One region of the Micromonospora sp. WMMD737 genome, then DNA from elsewhere that is predicted to be linked to it. Evidence: riboswitches for the same ligand, from Rfam matches in the RefSeq annotation. Region 1 holds a riboswitch; the other holds the start of a gene.

Region 1 (6,851 bases):
GGCGCCCGGGCAGAACCGGGTGTAGTAGTGCAGCACCGCCGGAATGATGCCGGCAGCCCCGTTGGTCGGCGCGGTGACGACCCGGCCGCCGGCGGCGTTCTCCTCGTTGACAGCGAGGGCGAACAGCGTCACCCAGTCCATCGCCCGCAGCGGATCGGCGGGGTCGGACCCCGTCTCCAGGCTGCGGCGCAGCTCGGCGGCGCGGCGGCGGACCTTCAGCCCGCCGGGCAGCACCCCGTCGCGCGAGCAGCCCCGCTCCACGCACTCCCGCATCACCCGCCAGATCTCCAACAGACCCGCGCGCACCTCACCCTCACCACGCCAGGACAGCTCGTTGGCGAGCATCACCTCACTGATCGACAACCCCGTCGACGCGGTCACGCCGAGCAACTGCGCGCCGGTGAGGAACGGATGCCGCACCCGCGTGGCGTCCGGCCTGACCCGGTCCGCTCCGGCCGCCGCCTCGTCTACCACGAAACCACCACCGACCGAGTAGTACGTCCGTGCCCGCAGCTGAGCGCCCCGGTCGTCGTACGCGACGAACGTCATCCCGTTCGGGTGGTACGGCAACGACCGACGCCGGTGCAACACCAGGTCCCGATCCGGGTCGAAGTCGACCTCATGCACGTCGAGCAGGCCCAACCGGCGCCCGCCACGGATCCGCGCGACCCGCGCGTCGACCGTGTCCGTGTCGACCGTCTCCGGGGCCTCACCGGCCAACCCGAGCAACACCGCCCGGTCGCTGCCGTGGCCGTGCCCCGTCGCGCCCAGCGAGCCGAAAAGCTCCGCCCGCACCCGCGCCGTGCCCGACAGCAACCCGTCGGCCTTCAGGCCCGCGACGAACGTACGGGCGGCCCGCATCGGCCCCACCGTGTGAGAGCTGGACGGCCCGATACCGACACTGAAGAGATCGAAAACGCTGATCATGGCCGTACTTCCTGTCGCGTCGGCCGCACCCGGCGGCGTTGACTCAATTGGCGGAACCGGGCGTGAACGAGCGGGCGAGCAGCAACAGGTTCGCCGGCTTCTCGGCGAGCCGCCGCATGAAGTACGCGTACCAGTCGCGGCCGTACGGCAGGTAGACCCGCATCCGGTTCCCGCCCGAGGCCAGTCGCAGTTGCTCGTTCTCGCGGATCCCGTACAGCATCTGGAACTCGAAGTCCTCGACGCTCCGCCCGCCCTGCCGCGCCAGGTGCAGGGTGTGATCGATGAGCTTCGGGTCGTGGGTGGCGACCATCGGATACCCCTGCCCCTCCATCAGGATGCGCAGGCACCGCCGGAACTCGTCGTCGACCTGGCGCTTCTTCACGAACGCCACCGAGGCGGGCTCGGCGTAGGCGCCCTTCACCAGGCGGACCCGGCTGCCCGGGTGGGCGAGCCGCCGACAGTCCTCCGCCGTGCGCCGCAGGCACGCCTGGAGGGCGACGCCGACCCACGGGAACTCCGCCCGCAGGTCGCCGAGCAGGGAGAGGGTCGCGTCGACGGTGGTGTGGTCCTCCATGTCGATGGTGACGCCTGAGCCGACGGCCGCGGCGGCGGCGCAGACGTCGCGGATGAGCCGCAGGGCGTGCCCGTACCCGTCAGCCGGCAACGACCCACCGAACGCCGAGACCTTCAGTGAGACCTCGGAGGACGCGGCCAGGTCCGCGGCGTGCAGCGACCACAGCAGCGCGAGGTACGTGTCACGGGTGGCCTCGGCCTGCGCGAGCGCCCTCGTCCCCTCGCCGAGGTGGTCGATCGTGACCTGGAGACCCACCCCGGCGAGCCGCCGTGCCACGCCGACCACCTCACGAGCCTCCTCGCCCGCGACGAAGCGGTGGACGATCCCGCGGGTCAGGGACGATCGCGAGACCAGTGCGCGCATGCGGTCGTTCTCCGCGGCCAGGAGCAGGAGCTTGTTCGGCATGGAACGCCTTTCCGGAGAGCCGAGTCACGAGGCCGTCGCCCGACGGCGGCGGACGGGGTTGGTGCCGCCGGGAGCGCGTCCGCACGCGCCCCCGGCGGACGGGTCACGGGCGGGCCGTGGGGTCCGCGTAGAGCGGGTGCCGGTCGGCGAGGCGGCGGACCCGCGCCCGCAGTTCCTCGTCGCCCTCGGCGGTCGTCAACGCGGTGGCGACGATGTCGGCGACCTCGGCGAAGTCGGCGTCGTCGAAGCCCCGGGTGGCCAGCCCCGGCGTGCCGATCCTCAGTCCCGAGGTCACCATCGGCGGACGGGGGTCGAACGGTACGGCGTTGCGGTTGACGGTGATGTCGATGCTCTGGAGCAGCCGCTCCGCTTGGCGGCCGTCCAGCTTCGCCGCGCGTAGGTCGACCAGCACCAGGTGCACGTCGGTGCCGCCGCCGACCACCCGGATGCCGGCGTCGTGCGCGTCGGCGGCGCCCAGGCGCCCGGCGACGATCCGCGCTCCGCGCAGGGCGCGGCGCTGCTGGTCGCGGAACTCCTCGCCGGCGGCGATGCGGAACGCCACCGCCTTGCCGGCGACGGCGTGTTCCAGCGGGCCGCCCTGCTGGCCGGGGAAGACCGCCGAGTCGAGACGCCGGGCCAGGTCGGTGTCCGCGCTGAGGATGGCGCCGCCACGCGGGCCACCGAGCGTCTTGTGGGTGGTCAGGGTGACCACGTGGGCGTGCGGCACCGGGTTGGGATGCAGCCCGGCGGCGACCAGCCCGGCGAAGTGCGCCATGTCGACCAGCAGGTACGCCCCGACGGCGTCGGCGATGCGGCGGAACCGCGCGAAGTCCAGGGTCCTCGGGTACGCCGACCAGCCCGCCACCAGCATTTTCGGTCGGTGCTCGTGCGCCAGCCGCTCGACGGCGTCCATGTCGACGAGGAGGCTCTCGGCGTCCACTCGGTAGCCCACCGCCCGGTACAACCGGCCCGAGAAGTTGATCCGCATCCCGTGGGTCAGGTGGCCGCCGTGCGCGAGGTCGAGGCCCAGGATGGTGTCCCCGGGGTCGAGCAGGGCCGCCATCACCGCGGCGTTGGCCTGGCTGCCGGAGTGCGGTTGCACGTTGGCGTACGCGGCGCCGAAGAGCCGCCTCGCCCGCTCGACCGCCAGGCGCTCGACGGTGTCGACGTGCTCGCAGCCGCCGTAGTACCGCCGGCCGGGGTAGCCCTCGGCGTACTTGTTGGTGAGGACCGAGCCCTGCGCCTGTAGGACCGCCCGGGGCGCGTGGTTCTCCGAGGCGATCATGCCGAGGGTCCGCCGCTGCCGGTCCAGCTCGGCGGCGACCGCCTCGGCGATCTCCGGGTCGACGTCGATCAGTTCACGGTCGAGCAGGCTCATGCCGCACCCGCCGCGTCGGCGTCGGCCAGGTAGGCGCGGTACTCGTCGGCGGTCATCAGCGCCGGCGCGTCGGTCAGGCGCACCCGCACCAGCCAGCCCGCCCCGTACGGGTCGGTGCCGATCAGGTCCGGGTCGGCGACGACCGCCTCGTTGGTGGCGACGATCTCGCCGCTCACCGGCAGGTACAGCTCGGCCACCGACTTGGTGGACTCCACCTCGCCGCAGACCTCGCCCGCGCTCAAGTGGGTGCCGGGCTCGGGCAGTTCGGCGTGGATGATGTCGCCGAGGGCGGCGGCGGCGAACGCGGTGATACCCACGGCCGCCGGTTCGGCCGTGTCGTCGATCCATTCGTGGTTGCGGCTGTAGCGCAGACGCGCGGGTACGTCCATGGTCGTCACTCCTGGGAAGATGGGCCGGTGCGCGTCAGCGCGGACGGCGGTAGAACGGCAGCGGGGTGGTCCGCACCGGCTCGGTGGTTCCTCGGACGACGACGCCCAGCCGGGACCGGGCCTCGATCGCGTCGGCGTGGACGTGAGCCATCGCAACGGGCCGGTCGAGTGCCGGTGACAGCGCGCCGCTGGTGACCACGCCGACGGGTCGTGCCGGTACGCCGTCTGTCAGCGCGACCACCGGATGGCCGGTCCTCGGTACGCGTCGCCCGGTTCCGGTCAGTCCCACGAGGACGGTGGTGGTCCCGGCGTCCCGGCGCTCGGCCAACGCGGCCCGGCCGACGAAGTCGCCCGGCTTGGCGAAGGACACCACCCGTCCCAGGCCCGCCTCGAAGGGAGTGACGCCCTGGTGCAGCTCGCAACCGTACAGCGGCATCCCGGCCTCGATGCGCAGCGTGTCCCGGCAGGCCAGCCCGGCCGGCGTCAGCCCGTGCCCGGCGCCGGCGGCGAGCAGCGCGCGCCAGACGTCTTCGGCGTCCGAGGCCCGGAGGAAGAACTCGAAGCCGTCCTCGCCGGTGTATCCGGTGCGGGCGACGAGCGCCGGCCGTCCGCCGAGGTCCACGGCGGTGGCGGTGTAGTAGCGGAGTCGGGTCGGCTCCGCGCCGACCACGGCCCGCACCGTGTCGGCCGCACGCGGGCCCTGCACGGCGATGATGGCCCGCTCGGCGGTGTGGTCGGCGACGGTCGCCGCGTGTCCGGCGCAGCGTAGGTGCAACGCGGCCAGCGCGGTGCGGGTGTTGACGGCGTTGGTCACCAGCAGGTACCGGTCGGCGGCGAGCCGGTAGGCGACCAGGTCGTCGAGCACGCCGCCGGTCTCGTCGCAGAGCATGGTGTAGCGGGCACCGCCGACCGGCACCGCCGACAGGTGCCCGACCAGCGCGTGGTCCAGCGCCGCGGCGGCGTGCGGCCCGGACACCTCGAGCTGCCCCATGTGGCTGAGGTCGAAGAGGCCCGCGCGTTCGCGTACCGCGCGGTGCTCGGCGGTCTCGCTGCCGTAGCGCAGCGGCATCGACCAGCCGGCGAAGCCGGTGAACCGGGCGCCGAGTTCGGCGTGCACGGCGTGCAGGGGTGGGTGGAGCAGGGTCGTCGGACCTTGATGCACGGAGGCCTCCCTCGTTCCGACGCGGTCGCGTCGTACGGTCGGTTGCCTCCCGCTCTGTCATCGACCTGAGAGCTTCACCGCCGGTTGGCGGCTTGCACCGTGGGTGAGACGAATGATCGTCTGCTTTCCAGAGTTCGCCTCACCCGAGCGGTAACGGGGCCTGAGAGTTTCTTGGGAGTTTGCTCCTTCGGCGCCCCGACGGACGGTCGGGATCTCTCCCGCGCGGGTTCGAACGGCGTCTATGTAGTTGTGGGTTGCCCGCAGACCGTAGGCGACCCGCCGAGCGACTGTCAACGGCAACGCACCGTAGTCGGATCGTCACGCACATCGATCGCGAGCGATTTCTTTACACGATGTGTGATGTGTGCCATTGTACTGGCCACCCACAGCGCGGACCCCACCTGATCGACGGGAATCGACGCCGCAGCCACTCCGCACCGCCACCCACCCGCCGGCGACCCGGCCGGACCACGAACGCCAGGAGGCGACCCGTGAGAACCACGAGAACACGAAACCGACGCGGCTGGCCCGCCGTCCCCCTCGCACTGGTGCTGGCGCTCGGGCTGGCCCCGACGACCTCCTCCGGCACCGCGCACGCGGCGCCACCGCCCAGGCCGACAGGCGCCGCCCCGAGCGACGCCGGCCTCGGCTCCGGCGCCGGTGACGCCCACGTCCGGCGGGCGCCGCTGCCGCTGAGCGAGCGGGCCCCGCTTCCCTCGTCCCGTGCGGAACTGCGCCGCGACTACGACCGGCCCGACGACGGGGGACGGCGCAACCCCCCGTCGGCGCGCGGGGCGGTCGCCGCGCCCTGCGCGGTCGGCGACTTCACGAGCCGGACCGGCAGCGCCCTGGTGCAGCAGATCAGGGCGTCCACCACCGACTGCGTGAACACCCTCTTCAGCCTCTCCGGAAGCGACGCCTCCCAGGCCTTCCGCGAGGCGCAGATGACAAGCGTGGCGTACGGGCTGCGGGACAACGCCGCCTCCTACGACGGCACCAACGCCACGGGTACCGCCCAGCTCGTGCTGTACCTGCGGGCCGGGTACTACGTGCAGTGGAACCACCCCGCCACCGTGGGCCCGTACGGCTCCGGCCTGCGCACCGCCATCCGCGCCGGGCTGGACACGTTCTTCGCCAACAGCCGCTCCGGCGACGTCAACGACGTCAACGGCGAGGTGCTGGCCGAGGCGGTCACGCTCATCGACAGCGCGGAGGAGAACGCCCGCTACCTGTACGTGGTGAAGCGGCTGCTGACCCGCTACGACAGCTCGTACGACTCGTCGTGGTGGATGCTGAACGCGGTCAACAACGTCTACACCGTGCTGTTCCGGGGCCACCAGGTGCCCGAGTTCGTCAGCACCGTCACCGCCGACCCGAGCGTGCTGGACACGCTGTACGCCTTCGCCACCGGCAAACGGGCCCTGCTCGGCACCGACCGGGGCTACCTGGTCGCCAACGCCGGCCGCGAACTGGGCCGCTTCCTCCAGCACACCGCCCTGCGCTCGAAGGTGCGACCGCTGGCCCGGGGCCTGCTCGACCTGAGCGCGATGACCGGCTCCACCGCCACCCTCTGGGTCGGCGTCGCGGAGATGACCGACTACTACGACAAGGCGAACTGCGCCTACTACGACACCTGCGACCTCCAGGCACGCCTGGCCGCGGCGATCCTGCCGGTCACCTTCGCCTGCGGCAGCACCATCCGCATCCGCGCCCAGCAGATGACCTCCGCCCAACTCGACTGGGCCTGTGCGAGCATGCGCAACCAGGACGCCTACTTCCACTCCGTGGCGGCCGACGAGGGCCCGGTCGCGAACGACCGCAACACGACAATCGAGGTCGTGGTCTACGACTCCAGCGCCGACTACCAGACGTACGGCGGGCCGATGTTCGGCATCGACACGAACAACGGCGGCATGTACCTCGAAGGCGACCCGGCGGTCGCCGGGAACCAGCCGCGGTTCATCGCCTACGAGGCGGAGTGGCTGCGCCCCACCTTCGAGATCTGGAACCTCAACC
Region 2 (6,851 bases), 190 kb from region 1:
CGTACGACCGGTCGCCGGGCCTGCCGTTGCTGCTGGTGGCGGGGGGCACGGGGGTGGCGCCGCTGCGGGCGGTGGTGGAGGCGTTGCGGCTGGGTCCGGGGCGCTCGACGACGCTGGTGGTGGGGGGCCGGACCCCCGACGACCTGTACGACGACGTGGTGTTGCGGGAGTTGGCGGCGGGCGCGTCGGCGCAGTCGTGGCAGTCCGGGTGGCTGCGGTACGTGCCGACGGTGGAGTCCGGCTGGCAGTGGCAGGGGGCGGTGGGCACGGCCGGTGAGACCGCGGTGCGGTTGGGTCCGTGGCACGACACCGAGGTGCTGGTGTGCGGCAGTCCGGAGATGACCGGGGCGACGGTTGCCGCGTTGACGGCGTCGGGGGTGCCGCGGGAGCGGATCCTGGTGGAGAGTTACGACCATTGCCGGTATCCGCCGCTGGCGGGCGCTGCCGCCGCCGCGCCGGACGACTTCAGTGGGACGGGTGTGCGATGAGCGTCGACCACGGCGACCGGGTGGTCGCCGATGCGCACGGTGAGCTGACCCGGGCCGTGGGCGCGTTGGAGGCGCGCCGGTTCCGGGGTGGCCGGTGGCTGTCCGCCGACGAGGTGGCGGGCCTGGCCCGGTCGGCCGACGAGCGGGTGGCGTTGCTGGGTGGTGAGGTGGACCGGTTGCGGCGGGAGAACGAGGGCCTGGCGCGGCAGGTGGAGATGTTGCGGCACGGCGCGTTGCCCGGCACCGGCGCGCAGGGCCCGGATCCGATGGTGATCGAGTTGGCGGTGCGGGCGCAGGACGAGGCGAACCGGACGATCGGTGAGGCCAGCGCGGAGGGCGCGGAGATCATCGCGGAGGCGCGGCGGCAGGCCGACGAGATCATCGCCGAGGCGCACGTGCTGGCCGGGGGTGTCGCCGGCCCGTCGGGGGCGGGGGGCGAGGAGCTGCGGCGGCAGGTGCGGGAGCTGGAGGGCCGGCAGGCGGCGTTGGTGGCGGCGGTGGCGACGGCGCAACAGCACCTGAGCCGGTGGCAGGCGTACCTGTCGGAGCAGTCGGAGCAGTTGCGCTCCGACGCGCAGGCGGCCGGGGCGGTCGGCGCGCAGCTGCGTGCCGTGCTCGGCGAGTAGCGGCGTCGGCTGCCCGCCGGGAGGCGGGTCAGTGCTGGTCGACGGCGGCGACGGCGTCGGCGATGGGGGTGTTGCCGCCGACGAGTTCCAGGATCGCGCCGGCGCTGTGCGGGTGGTGCAGCAGGGCGACGAGGACCCGGGCGACGTCGGTGCGGGTCACGGCGCCCGCGGGGGCGTGTCGGGCGAGGGTGATCCGCCCGGTGGGCGCGTCGTCGGTGAGCCGGCCGGGTCGCAGGATCGTCCAGTCGAGGTCGCGGCCGGTCAGGTCGTCCTCGGCGGCCTTCTTGGCGCGCAGGTACGCCGCGAACACCTCGTCGGTGCCGGCGGGTGGTTCGCCTTGCACTCCCATCGAGGACAGCAGCAGGTAGCGGCGGACGTCGGCGCGTTGCGCGGCGTCGGCGAGCAGGACGGCGCCGGCCCGGTCGACGGTGTCCTTGCGGGCGGCGCCGCTGCCGGGGCCGGCGCCGGCGGCGAAGAGGACGGCGTCGGCGCCGGCGAGGTGGGCGGCGAGTTCGTCGACGCCGACGTGTTCGAGGTCGGCCACGACGGGGTGGGCGCCGGCGGCCCGCAGGGCGGCGGAGTGGTCGGGGTTGCGGATCAGCCCGACGGCGGTGTCGCCGCGTCCGGCGAGTTCGCGGTGGGTCAGCTGGGCGATCTTGCCGTGTCCTCCGGCGATGACGACGCGCATACCGCCAACCTAGCCGCCGTCCCGCCACGACGTGGCCGGTCGCCGCAGGGTGGTTGCCTGAGGCAGCATGGACGGGTGACGGAGACGGTCGACGCGCTGGCCGGCCTGGTGGCCGGCGGTGGTGTGGTGGTGTTGAGCGGGGCGGGCCTGTCCACCGAGTCGGGCATCCCGGACTACCGGGGGCCCAGCGGCGTGGCGCGGCGGCACACCCCGATGACGTATCAGGCGTTCACGCGCGACGCGCAGGCGCGGCGGCGCTACTGGGCGCGCAGCCACCTGGGGTGGCGGGTGATCGCGCGGGCGGCCCCGAACGAGGGGCACCGGGCGGTGGCGCGGCTGCAGGCCGGCGGGCTGGTCGAGGGGGTCATCACGCAGAACGTGGACGGGTTGCACACCGCCGCGGGCAGTCCGCGGGTGGTGGAGTTGCACGGCCGCCTCGACGAGGTGGTGTGCCTGGGCTGCGGTAACCGGACGTCGCGGGAGGAGTTGGACCGGCGGCTGCGGGAGGCGAACCCGGGCTTCGACGCCCGTGCGGCGGCGGTCAACCCGGACGGTGACGTGGATCTCGCCGACGACGAGGTGGCCCGGTTCCGCACGGTCGACTGCACGTTCTGCCGGGGCGGCATGCTGAAGCCGGACGTGGTGTTCTTCGGGGAGACGGTGCCGGCGGCCCGGGTGTCCCGCTGTTTCGAGCTGGTGGCGCGGGCGCGGCTGCTGCTGGTGCTGGGTTCGTCGTTGACGGTGATGTCGGGTCGCCGGTTCGTGGTGCGCGCGGCGAAGCTGGGCGTTCCGGTGGTGATCGTCAACCAGGGCCCGACCCGGGGCGACGGGTATGCGGCGTTGACCGTCGACGCGCCGCTGGGGCGGCTGCTGCCGGCGCTGGCCGACCGGACGGCCGGCGACGCCGCCGCGGGGCTGGCGGGCGTCGGCCGGTAGCGGCCCGCCGGGGGTGCGGGGCCGGCCGGTCATCGACGGTCGTCGCCGGCGGGGGTACGACCTCCGGTGGGCGGTGCGGCGCTGGTAGCGTTGACCATGCCGGCAGCACCCACGTGGGAGAGACCGCCCAGCAGCATCCCGGGCGGCGCCGAAGGGGCAAATCCTCCCCGGAACCTCTCAGGCAAAAGGACCTCGTGGGCAGGCACTGTGGAGCGCCTCGCGGGCGCGACAGAGGGGGAGGCCGACCTGTCGACCTCGCCCCCGGGAGCGCCGCCCATGACCGCAGAGCAGTTCGCCGCCCGCCACATCGGCCCTGATCCGGACGACGAGCGTCGGATGTTGGAGGCCGTCGGCTACGGCTCGGTCGAAGAGCTGATGGACGCGGCGATTCCCGAGGTGATCCGCTGGCACGGCACCCTGGACCTGCCGGAGCCGGCCAGCGAGCACGACGCCCTCGCGGAGTTGCGGGCCCTGGCGGCCCGCAACACGGTGGCCGTGTCGATGATCGGTTTGGGCTACCACGGCACGCACACCCCGGCGGTGATCCGCCGCAACGTGCTGGAGGACCCGGCCTGGTACACGGCGTACACGCCGTACCAGCCGGAGATCAGCCAGGGGCGGCTGGAGGCGCTGCTGAACTTCCAGACCATGGTCACGGACCTGACGGGGCTGGCCACCGCGAACGCGTCGATGCTCGACGAGGGCACCGCCGCGGCGGAGGCGATGACGCTCGCGCGCCGCGCGTCGAAGAGCAGGAGCCCGGTGTACGTGGTCGACGCCGACACCCTGCCGCAGACCATCGCGGTGATCACCAGCCGGGCCGAGCCCCTCGGCATCGACGTGCGGATCGTCGACACCGGGCGCGACGAGTTGCCGGCGGAGTTCTTCGGGCTGCACCTGCAGTACCCGGGGGCGTCGGGGGCGGTGCGTGACCAGGCGGGGCTGGTCGAGGCGGCGCACGCGGTCGGGGCCTTGGTGACCGTGGCGGCGGATCTGCTGGCGCTGACGCTGCTGCGAGCGCCGGGGGAGATCGGCGCCGACATCGCGGCCGGCACCACCCAGCGTTTCGGTGTGCCGATGGGCTTCGGCGGGCCGCACGCCGGCTACCTGGCGGTGCGGGCGGGGCTGGAGCGGATGCTGCCGGGCCGGCTGGTGGGGGTGTCGCGTGACGCGGACGGCAACCCGGCGTACCGGCTGGCGTTGCAGACCCGGGAGCAGCACATCCGGCGGGAGAAGGCGACCAGCAACATCTGCACCGCGCAGGTGCTGCTCGCGGTGATGGCCGGCATGTACGCCGTCTACCACGGCCCGGACGGGCTGCGGCGCATCGCCCGCCGTACCCATGACATGGCGGTGCGGTTGGCGGCGTCGCTGCGGGGTGTCGACGGCGTCGAGGTGGTGCACGAGGCGTTCTTCGACACCGTCCTGGTGCGGGTGCCCGGCGGCGCCGAGGCGGTGGTCGCCGACGCCGCGGCCCGGGGGGTGAACCTGCGGCTGGTCGACGCCGAGCACGTGGGGGCGTCCTGCGACGAGACGACGACCCCCGCGCACCTGCGGAAGGTGTGCGATGCGTTCGGGGCCACCGTGGCAGGGCGGCCGGTGGCGGTGGCGGACGCGCCGGTCACCGGCGCGTTGCCGGCGGCGCTGGCCCGTACGTCGGACTTCCTCACCCACCCGGTGTTCCGCAGCCACCACTCGGAGACGGCGATGCTGCGTTACCTGCGGCGGCTGTCGGACTTCGACTACGCCCTGGACCGGGGGATGATCCCGCTCGGGTCGTGCACGATGAAGCTCAACGCCACCACCGAGATGGAGCCGGTGAGCTGGCCGGAGTTCGCGCACGTGCACCCGTTGGCGCCGGACGCGCAGACCACCGGCTACCGGGAGATGATCTCCCAGTTGGAGGGGTGGCTGGCGGAGGTGACCGGCTACGACGCGGTCAGCGTGCAGCCCAACGCCGGTTCGCAGGGCGAGCTGGCGGGTCTGCTGGCGATCCGGGCCTACCACCGGGACCGGGGCGAGGCGCACCGGGACGTGTGTCTGATCCCGTCGTCGGCGCACGGCACCAACGCCGCCAGCGCGGTGATGGCGGGCATGCGGGTCGTCGTGGTGGGCTGCGACGACGGCGGCAACATCGACCTGGTGGACCTCGACGCGAAGATCGACAAGCATCGGGACGCCCTCGCGGCGATCATGGTGACGTATCCGTCGACGCACGGGGTGTACGAGACGGGCATCGCGTCGCTGTGCGCGAAGGTCCACGACGCCGGCGGTCAGGTGTACGTCGACGGGGCGAACCTCAACGCGCTGGTCGGGTTCGCCAAGCCGGGGAAGTTCGGGGCGGACGTGTCGCACCTGAACCTGCACAAGACGTTCTGCATCCCGCACGGCGGCGGTGGTCCCGGGGTGGGTCCGGTGGCGGTGCGGGCGCACCTGGCGCCGTTCCTGCCGGGTGATCCGCTGGGCGTGCACGTCGACGGCCGGCCGGCGATCTCGGCGGCGCGGTACGGGTCGGCGGGGATCCTGCCGATCCCGTGGGCGTACCTGCGGATGATGGGCGCGGCGGGGCTGGTGCGGGCCACCGGTGTGGCGGTGCTGGCGGCGAACTACGTGGCGGCGCGGCTGCGCGGGCACTTCCCGGTGCTGTACGCGGGCAACAAGGGCCTGGTGGCGCACGAGTGCATCCTGGACCTGCGGCCGCTGACGAAGGCGACCGGGGTGAGCGTGGACGACGTGGCGAAGCGGCTGATCGACTACGGGTTCCACGCGCCGACGATGTCGTTCCCGGTGGCGGGGACGCTGATGGTGGAGCCCACCGAGAGCGAGGACCTGGCCGAGCTGGACCGGTTCTGCGATGCGATGATCGCCATCCGGGCGGAGATCGACCGGGTGGCCTCGGGGCAGTGGCCGGCCGGCGACAACCCTCTCGCCAACGCCCCGCACACCGCGGCGATGGTGTCGGGCGACGAGTGGCCGCACCCGTACGCGCGGTCGGTGGGCGCGTACCCGGCCGGGGTGGACCGGGCCGGGAAGTACTGGCCGCCGGTGCGGCGCATCGACGGCGCGTACGGCGACCGGAACCTGGTGTGTTCCTGCCCGGCGCCGGAGGCGTTCGAGGACTGACGTCGCGTGACGCCGGGGCGGTCGTGGTGCCGCCCCGGCGGGTGCGTCGACCTGGGCGGGGGGGTGTCCCGACCGGGGTACCAGGTCAGATCGACGGGTGTAAAAGGCGTGACGCAGCGTGACAGGGGTCAGGCGACGAGGGCGTGTCGGGCGGGGCCGCGGTGGGGGGCGATGCTGCTGCCGTCGGGAAGGAGCTCGCCGGTGTCCTCGAAGACGATGACACCGTTGCAGAGCAGGCTCCAGCCCTGCTCAGGGAAGCAGGCGAGGACCCGGGCGGCGTCCCGGTCGGTCGCTTCGGCGGAGGGGCAGGTGGGTTGGTGCTGGCACATCGGGATCTCCGGACTGTGGGGGCACTGTGTCATGGTTCACATGACCAGTGACGCACAGTACCAAGCGAAAGTGGCCGGCATCGAGCAGGTATGCGCGTCGTTTTTCCGAAATCCACTGAACGGATGAGGCAGGATGGGCCGGACGGCGTGGACACGCTCCCAGGGCTGACGGTCGGCGCGCCGGGAGCGCCGGCCGACTGCCGCCGTACGCTGGTCGAGCGGGCCCGCTGGCAGTGGCGGCCCGCCGACGGCGGCGACCCGGCGGCGCGGGCCGAGGAGTTCCTCGCCGCGCACGGCCTGCCGCTGCACGACCTGGCCCGCCCCGCCGGCCGCCACGACGCGGCCGGGGTGTGCGGGGCCGCTCTCTACGTCTCCGCGGCCGCCGGCGCCGCCCTGGTCGGCGCGCCGGCCGGCGCCGCCAACCCGGTGACCGGGCTTCCCGAGGTCGTCGTGGTCGTCTACGGCCACGGCCCGGGCACGCCGCCCGGCGCAGTCGGTGCGCCCGCCACCTCCTGGTGGCGCGGCACCTTCGCGGAGAGCTGGACCCCCCGCCAGCACGCCGACGCCGTGGGCGCGGTCCGCGCGGCGATCGGCCGCGGCGACGTCTACCAGGTCAACGTCGTCGGCCACGCCGCCGCCCGCTACACCGGCGACCCCCTGC

Evidence for each region. Region 1 has a riboswitch for glycine ahead of gcvT (glycine cleavage system aminomethyltransferase GcvT). Riboswitches for the same ligand answer to the same signal wherever they lie in the genome.
Region 2: it holds a riboswitch for glycine, as region 1 does, so the genes downstream of both, gcvP (aminomethyl-transferring glycine dehydrogenase) here and gcvT (glycine cleavage system aminomethyltransferase GcvT) in region 1, are expected to answer to the same signal.

The regions. Positions count from the first base shown of each region.
Region 1 covers NZ_JBMHMH010000001.1:855,078-861,928, reverse strand. The annotation lists gene ACN27A_RS03095 (L-serine ammonia-lyase) at 1-927, opposite strand, end outside; gene ACN27A_RS03090 (proline dehydrogenase family protein) at 971-1,906, opposite strand; gene glyA (serine hydroxymethyltransferase) at 2,010-3,284, opposite strand; gene gcvH (glycine cleavage system protein GcvH) at 3,281-3,673, opposite strand; gene gcvT (glycine cleavage system aminomethyltransferase GcvT) at 3,708-4,835, opposite strand; glycine riboswitch at 4,888-4,968, opposite strand; glycine riboswitch at 4,974-5,066, opposite strand; gene ACN27A_RS03070 (collagenase) at 5,327-6,851, shown strand, end outside.
Region 2 covers NZ_JBMHMH010000001.1:1,049,282-1,056,132, reverse strand. The annotation lists partial or broken gene ACN27A_RS03980 (globin domain-containing protein) at 1-488, shown strand, start outside; gene ACN27A_RS03975 (DivIVA domain-containing protein) at 485-1,114, shown strand; gene ACN27A_RS03970 (SDR family oxidoreductase) at 1,143-1,802, opposite strand; gene ACN27A_RS03965 (NAD-dependent protein deacetylase) at 1,878-2,738, shown strand; glycine riboswitch at 2,843-2,941, shown strand; gene gcvP (aminomethyl-transferring glycine dehydrogenase) at 3,015-5,861, shown strand; gene ACN27A_RS03955 (DUF5999 family protein) at 5,990-6,190, opposite strand; gene ACN27A_RS03950 (chorismate-binding protein) at 6,314-6,851, shown strand, end outside.